DNA from 2 places in the Curtobacterium sp. RM9 genome. Region 1 is predicted to be linked to the other one. Evidence: predicted binding sites of a transcription regulator. Region 1 holds the regulator's gene; the other holds the start of a gene.
What was found. Region 1 encodes HrcA, which represses chaperone genes, less so after heat shock. Its sites were predicted from a motif close to TTNGCACTCGNNNNNNNCGAGTGCNAA; they were not measured.
Positions count from the first base shown of each region.

Region 2: a site for HrcA is predicted at 1,888-1,914, ahead of groES (co-chaperone GroES). Genes of this name have one in related genera too.

Region 1 is NZ_CM143271.1:1,403,318-1,406,716, reverse strand. Features, by position in the region: gene ACY3FI_RS06595 (16S rRNA (uracil(1498)-N(3))-methyltransferase) at 1-266, opposite strand, end outside; gene dnaJ (molecular chaperone DnaJ) at 266-1,372, opposite strand; gene hrcA (heat-inducible transcriptional repressor HrcA) at 1,481-2,497, opposite strand; gene ACY3FI_RS06580 (DUF4870 domain-containing protein) at 2,605-3,051, shown strand; gene hemW (radical SAM family heme chaperone HemW) at 3,059-3,399, opposite strand, start outside.
Region 2 is NZ_CM143271.1:3,129,715-3,133,113, reverse strand. Features, by position in the region: gene ACY3FI_RS14840 (DUF4190 domain-containing protein) at 1-545, shown strand, start outside; gene ACY3FI_RS14835 (class I SAM-dependent methyltransferase) at 646-1,848, opposite strand; gene groES (co-chaperone GroES) at 2,010-2,306, shown strand; gene rarD (EamA family transporter RarD) at 2,447-3,399, shown strand, end outside.

The DNA of each region.
Region 1 (3,399 bases):
GCCAGGGCCTGCACGAGGACGAGCGCGGGCCGCGGCGCAGCCTCGACCGCGACGTCCGCGACCGTCAGCGTCAGGCTGTCGCGACCGGTCGCCGCGACTGCACCCGAGACGACCGTCCCGAGACCGTCCGCGATCCGGAGCGTCTCGCCCACCCGGACCCGCGCCACCGAGACGGCGTGCCGCCCCTCGGCACCGTCGAGGGACACCGGGTCGCCGACGCCGATGCCGTCGAGGGTGCCCGGCTCGACCAGGTAGAGCGACGCCATCAGAAGTTGAAGAAGCGGTCGCGGAGCTTGCCGAACATGCCCTGCTGGAAGCGGGCGAGCTGCGGCTTCGGTGCCTTGTGCGACTTCGCGAGCTGCTCGACCAGCCCGCGCTCCTTGTGCGAGAGCTTGGTCGGGGTGACCACCTGCACGCCGACCCGCAGGTCGCCGCGTCCGGTGCCGCGGAGCTTCGTGACGCCGCGGTCCTTGATGACCAGGACGTCGGCGCTCTGCACGCCGGGCCGGATCTCGAGCTCGACCGGGCCGTCGAGGCCGTCGATGGTCGTGGTCGCGCCGAGGATCGCGTCGGTCATCTGCACCTCGAGCGTCGCCAGCAGGTCGTCGCCGTCGCGGCTGTAGACGTCGTGGTGCCGGACCTTGATCTCGAGGTAGAGGTCTCCCGAGGGGCCGCCGGCCGGACCGACCTCGCCCTGCCCGGGCATCTGCAGCCGGAGACCGGTCTCGACACCGGCGGGGACGTCCACCGGGATCGTGCGCCGGGCACGGACACGGCCCTGACCCTGGCAGGTCGGGCACGGGTTGGGGATCACGGTGCCGTACCCACGGCAGGTGCCGCAGGGGGCGCTCGTCACGACGTTGCCGAGGAGCGAGCGGACCTGCCGCTGGATGTGCCCCGTGCCCCCGCAGATGTCGCAGGTCTGGGGGTGGGTGCCGGGCGCCGCGCAGGAGCCGCCACACGTCTCGCAGAGCACGGCCGTGTCGACCTCGACGTCCTTGTGGATGCCGAAGACGACTTCGTCGAGGTCGACCTCGATCCGGAGCAGGGCGTCCTGGCCGCGCTCGGCACGCGACCGCGGGCCGTTGCCGCGACCGGCACCGCCGCCGCCGAAGAACGCGTCGAAGATGTCGCTGAAGCCGCCGGCGTTGCCGAACGGGCTGTCGGCCTGGGGCCCCGCGTCGTAGCGTCGCCGCTGCTCGGGGTCGCTCAGCACGTCGTACGCGTGCGTCACGTCCTTGAACCGCTCGGCCGCGTCCGGGCTCGGGTTCACGTCGGGGTGGAGCTCGCGGGCGAGCCGGCGGTACGCCTTCTTGATGTCGGCATCGGAGGCGTCCTGCTGGACGCCGAGGACGTCGTAGTGGTCTGCCACGTATCCCTCAGTCGGTTCGGTCGGTGCGGCGGTCGCCGCAGGTCGGGTCGGTCTGGAGGCGCGGATCGCCCCGGTGAGGCACCGCGCGTCGGTCGGGGGCCGGGTCGGTCACTGTTCACCCAGCAGCTTGGACAGGTACCGGGCGACCGCGCGGACCGCGGCCATGTTGGTGCCGTAGTCCATCCGGGTCGGGCCGAGCACGCCGAGACGTGCGACCTCGCCGCCGGCGAGGTACCCGCCCGCGACGATGCTGGTGGCGTCGAGCCCGTACCGGGCGTTCTCGACGCCGATGCGGGCCGCGACGCCGTCGTCCACCTGCATCTCCCCGAACAACCGGAGCAGGGTCACCTGTTCCTCGATCGCCTCCAGCACGGGGAACAGGCCGCCGGTGAAGTCCTGCTCGCTCTTGGCCAGGTTCGCCGCGCCCGCCATCACGAGGCGGTCCTGGCGGTTCGCGCCGACCTGCTCGATGAGCGTCGCCACCACGACGCCCGCGAGCGTCTGGGCATCCGGGCGGACCTGCTGCGGCACCGCGCGGAGCGCCCGTGGGACGTCCTGCAGCAGGAGCCCGACGCTCGCCCCGTTGACGACGGCGCGGAGTTCGGTGAGCGAGCCCTCGTCGAGCGGGACGTCCGTCTCGACGACGCGCTGTTCGACGCGGGCCGTGTCGGTGATGAGGACCACCATGAGCCGGGTGTCGGCGAGCCGGACCAGCTCGATGTGCTGCACGCGGGCGCGCACCATCGAGGGGTACTGCACCAGGGCGACCTGGTTCGTGAGCTGGCTGAGCAGGCGGACCGTGCGGCCGAGGACCTCGTCGAGGTCGTTCGGCGCGCCGAGGAAGGTCTCGATCGCGTGCCGCTGCGCGCTCGACAGCGGGCGGGCGGCGGCGAGGTGGTCCACGAAGACCCGGTACCCCTTGTCCGTCGGCACGCGCCCGGACGAGGTGTGCGGCGCGGCGATGAGCTGTTCGTCCTCGAGCTGCGCCATGTCGTTGCGGATCGTCGCCGCGCTCACCCCGAAGGCGTGCCGCTCGACGATGGTCTTCGAGCCGACCGGTTCGCGCGAGGCGACGTAGTCCCGCACGATGGCCTTGAGGACCTCGAGGCTGCGTTCGCTGACCACCCGGACCCCTTCCACTCGTTCTGGCACTCGGACGTGTCGACTGCTGATCCTACGCCCGACCGCCGACCGACCGGGACTTCTGCACAGCCCGGCGATACGCTCGGCGCATGACCTACGGACAGCAGCCCGGTGGCCCCTACGGACAGGAACCCGGCGCCAAGGACCCAGGCGGCCCGCAGTACCCCGGCGGCCCGCAGTACCCGGCAGGATGGACGCCGCCGCAGCCCCTCAGCCCCGAGGACCAGCGGCTCTGGGCGACCCTGACGCACGTCGGCGCGATCTTCTTCAGCCTCGTCGTGCCGATCATCGCGTACCTCGTGCTCCGCGACCGCGGGCAGTTCATCCGCGAGCACACCCGGCAGGCGCTCAACTTCCACATCACGGCGGCCATCGCGGGCTTCGTCTCCGGCCTGCTGACGATCGTGGTCATCGGCCTCGTGCTGCTGCCGGTCATCGGTGTGCTCGTGGTCGTCTTCTCGATCATGGCCGCGATCGCAGCCAACCAGGGGCGCTTCTACAAGTACCCGCTGGCGATCGAGTTCATCAAGCAGTAGTCGCGGGTCAGTCGAGCAGCTCGCGGACCACCGCGTCCGCGAGCAGGCGACCCTGCATCGTCAGCTCGATGCGTCCCCGCACCGCGGCCGGGCCGTCCACGAGACCACGTGCGATGAGCCCGGCGACGCGGCCCCGCGCCTCCCGGCGGAGCTCCGACGTGGCGAGCTCACCGCGGACCCGCGCCGCGAGCAGCACCCGTTCGACGTACCGGGTCTCGTCGTCGAGGGTCTCGCGACCTGCGGCCGGAGAGTCGCCGGCCAGCACCCGGTTCGCGTACGCGGCCGGGTGCTTGACGTTCCACCAGCGGGTCCCGGCGACCGCGGAGTGCGCGCCCGGACCGACGCCCC
Region 2 (3,399 bases), 1.7 Mb from region 1:
CCGGCCAGCAGCAGGACCCGTACGGCCAGCAGCAGGGCAACCCGTACGCGCAGCCGCAGCAGAGCAACCCCTACGGCCAGCAGGGCAACCCGTACGCGCAGCAGCAGCAGAGCAACCCCTACGGACAGCAGCAGAGCAACCCGTACGGCCAGCCGCAGCAGGGCAACCCGTACGCGCAGCCGCAGCAGGCCCCGTACAACGCCTACGCCGCTGCCGGCTACCAGCCGTACGCCCAGCGCCCGAAGACGAACACGTTGGCGGTCCTGTCGATCGTGTTCGGCCTCGCCGCGGTGCCCTTCTTCTTCATGGCGATCCTGCTCGGCCCTGCCGGCGCGATCCTCGGGCACCTCGCCCTCGGCAAGATCAAGCAGACCGGGGAGTCCGGCCGGGGTCTGGCGCTGACCGGCATCATCGCCGGCTGGGTCATGACCGGCGTGTGGATCCTCTGGATCATCGCCATCTTCGCGTTCGCTGCCGCGGGCCCCTCCTACTCCGACTACGACTACGGTTCCGACTCGGGAGCGCTCGGCGCCCTCATCGGCTGAGCCGCCGCGACATGGTCGCGGGAGCGACAGACCGCCGCGGGTGTTCCGCGGCGGTCTGTCCTTCCCGCGGTACTGACCGCCGCAAGCAGCGCCCCGCGCCTCACCCGGCCACGTCGGTGAGCCGCTCGCACAGGATCGCGGTGTGCCGTCCCTCCAGGCGGGTGAGCACCAGCGTGACGCGACCCGTCCCCCGCAACCGCAACCGCTTCCGGAACTGCGCCGGGTCGACGTCGACCCCGCGCTTCTTGATCTCGACGGTGCCGATGCCGTCTGCGGCCAGGCGTGCGGCCAGCTTCTTGACGTCGAGCGGCATCGTGTCGATCACCCGGAACCCCTGCGCGAAGGGCGTCTGCACGGCCCGGTCCGAGGTGACGTAGGCGATCCCCTCGGACAGCATCGTGCCGTCGAGCGACCGGGCGAGGTCGCCGATGAGCCGCGCCCGGATGACCGCCCCGTCGGGTTCGTAGAGGTAGGCGCCGAGCGGGCCGACCTCCTCGTCGGGAGCGTCAGCGGCACCGGTCAGCTCGGCGATGCCGTGGGCGCCGATGACGGTGGCGGCACGGCGCACGCCGGGGCGGGCGAGGGGGCCGAACCAGAGGGCGAGCTCGACGACCTCGCGGTCGACGGAGACCCACTGCGCCTCGGCGGTGTCCGGGATGAGGTCGCGGTCGACGCCGGGCCCGAGCTTGACGCCCGTCGGGGTCGTCGTCGCGGCCGCGAACACGGTGTCGAGCGAGGGCGACCAGTCGTCCGGGTCGGCGATGCGGCGGGTGTCCGAGTGTCCGGCGGTGCGGCGAGCCGGGTCCATCCAGACGCCGTCGACGCGTGCGAGGTCGAACGACGCGGCGTCGCCGAGCTCCACGCGTGCGTTCGGCCACGGGGCGAGGTTGTGCGTCGCGACGGCCGCCGTCACCTCGTCGCGGTCGACCGCGGTGACCTCGAGGTCGAGCGCCGCCATCGCGAGGGCGTCCCCACCGATGCCGCACCCGAGGTCGGCGACCCGCGTGATGCCGGCGGCCGCGAAGCGCCCGGCGTGCTGCGCGGCGACCTGGAGGCGCGTCGCCTGCTCGAGTCCGGCCTCCGTGAAGAGCATGCGGGCGGCGAAGTCCCCGAACTTCCCGCGGGCCTTCTGTCGGAGCTTCGCCTGGGTGAGCACCGCGGCGACGAGCGCCGGGTCGTGCCCCTCGGCGCGGAGCCGGGAGACGACGCGCACGATCTCACCACCGTCAGAGACGGCTGGCGTACGGTCGAGGAGTGCCATCCCCGCGGGGGTGAGCAGCTGTGCGAGGTCGGCGGCTTCCACCCGACGATCCTCGCAGGTCGTCGCCGGGGCCGACGCGTGCTGGCACTCGGATTGACCGAGTGCCAGAGAAGCCCCTAGAGTTGGCGTTGGCACTCTCCTGTGCGTAGTGCCAACCCGGTTTTCATCTGTACCGAGTCTGTACCGAGAAAGAAGAGGTCACCGTGGCCGTCAGCATCAAGCCGCTCGAGGATCGCATCGTCATCCGCCAGGTCGAGGCGGAGCAGACCACCGCTTCCGGTCTGGTCATCCCGGACACCGCGAAGGAGAAGCCCCAGGAGGGCGAGGTCGTCGCCGTGGGTCCGGGTCGCATCGACGACAACGGCAACCGCGTCCCGCTCGACGTCGCCGTGGGCGACAAGGTCATCTACTCGAAGTACGGCGGCACCGAGGTCAAGTACTCGGGCGAGGACCTGCTGGTCCTCTCGGCTCGCGACGTGCTCGCGGTCGTCGTCAGCTGATCACAGCTCCCTGACGAGAACGCCCCGTTCGGCTCCGGCCGGCGGGGCGTTCGCGCGTCCGCAGCGCGCGTGCGTGCGCGGACCGGACGGGAGGCGCGGTGCCCGCCCGCAGCGTCGGCGCGCCTTCCTAGGATGGTTCCGTGAGTGAACCGACTCCGGCACGGCCGGCACGCAGCGAGGCATCCGTCGGCGTCGTGCAGGCGATCGTCGCGTACGGGCTGTGGGGCCTCATGCCCCTGCTCTTCGCCGCGATGGCCCCCGCCGGCGCGTTCGAGATCGTGGCGTGGCGCATCGTCTTCGGCCTGGTCTTCTGCGCCGTGGCGATCGCAGTGACCCGCTCGTGGCTGCGCACCCGCTCCCTGATGGCGCAGCGTCGGGTGATGCTCGTGATGGGCCTCGCGGCGGTGCTCATCCTGGTGAACTGGACGGTGTACGTCGCGGCGACGACGACCGGCCACACCGTCGAGGCCGCCCTCGGGTACTTCATCAACCCGCTCGTCACGATCGCCCTCGGCGTCGTGGTGCTCCGTGAACGACTCCGGCCGGCGCAGTGGGCCGCGGTCGGCATCAGCGTCGTCGCCGTCGTGGTGATCGCGGTCGGCTACGGGCAGGTGCCGTGGATCGCACTCGTGCTGGCGTTCTCGTTCGGCTGCTACGGCCTCGTGAAGAAGCGCGTCGGCGGCACGGTCGACGCGCTGAGCGGCCTGACGCTCGAGACGGTCTGGCTGCTGCCGATCGCGGTCGGCGCGCTCGTCGTGCTCGGGGTGACGGGCCTCGGCGGTGGGGTGACCTTCACCCACGAGGGGTGGCCGCACGTGCTCGTCACGGTGCTGACCGGACCGGCGACGGCGGTCCCGCTGCTGCTCTTCGCGTCGTCGGCGCGGCGGGTGAGCCTGTCGACGCTCGGGCTGACGCAGTACCTCGCCCCGGTGATGCAGCTGCTGGTCGGCGTGGTCGTGCAACACGAGGCGATGCCGCCCGCTCGGTGGATCGGCTTCGGGATCGTGTGGGTCGCGCTCGTGGTGCTCACGGTCGACTCGTTCGCGGCGGCCCGGGCAGCGCGGCGCCGGACGCTCGCACCCGCGGCGGCCGA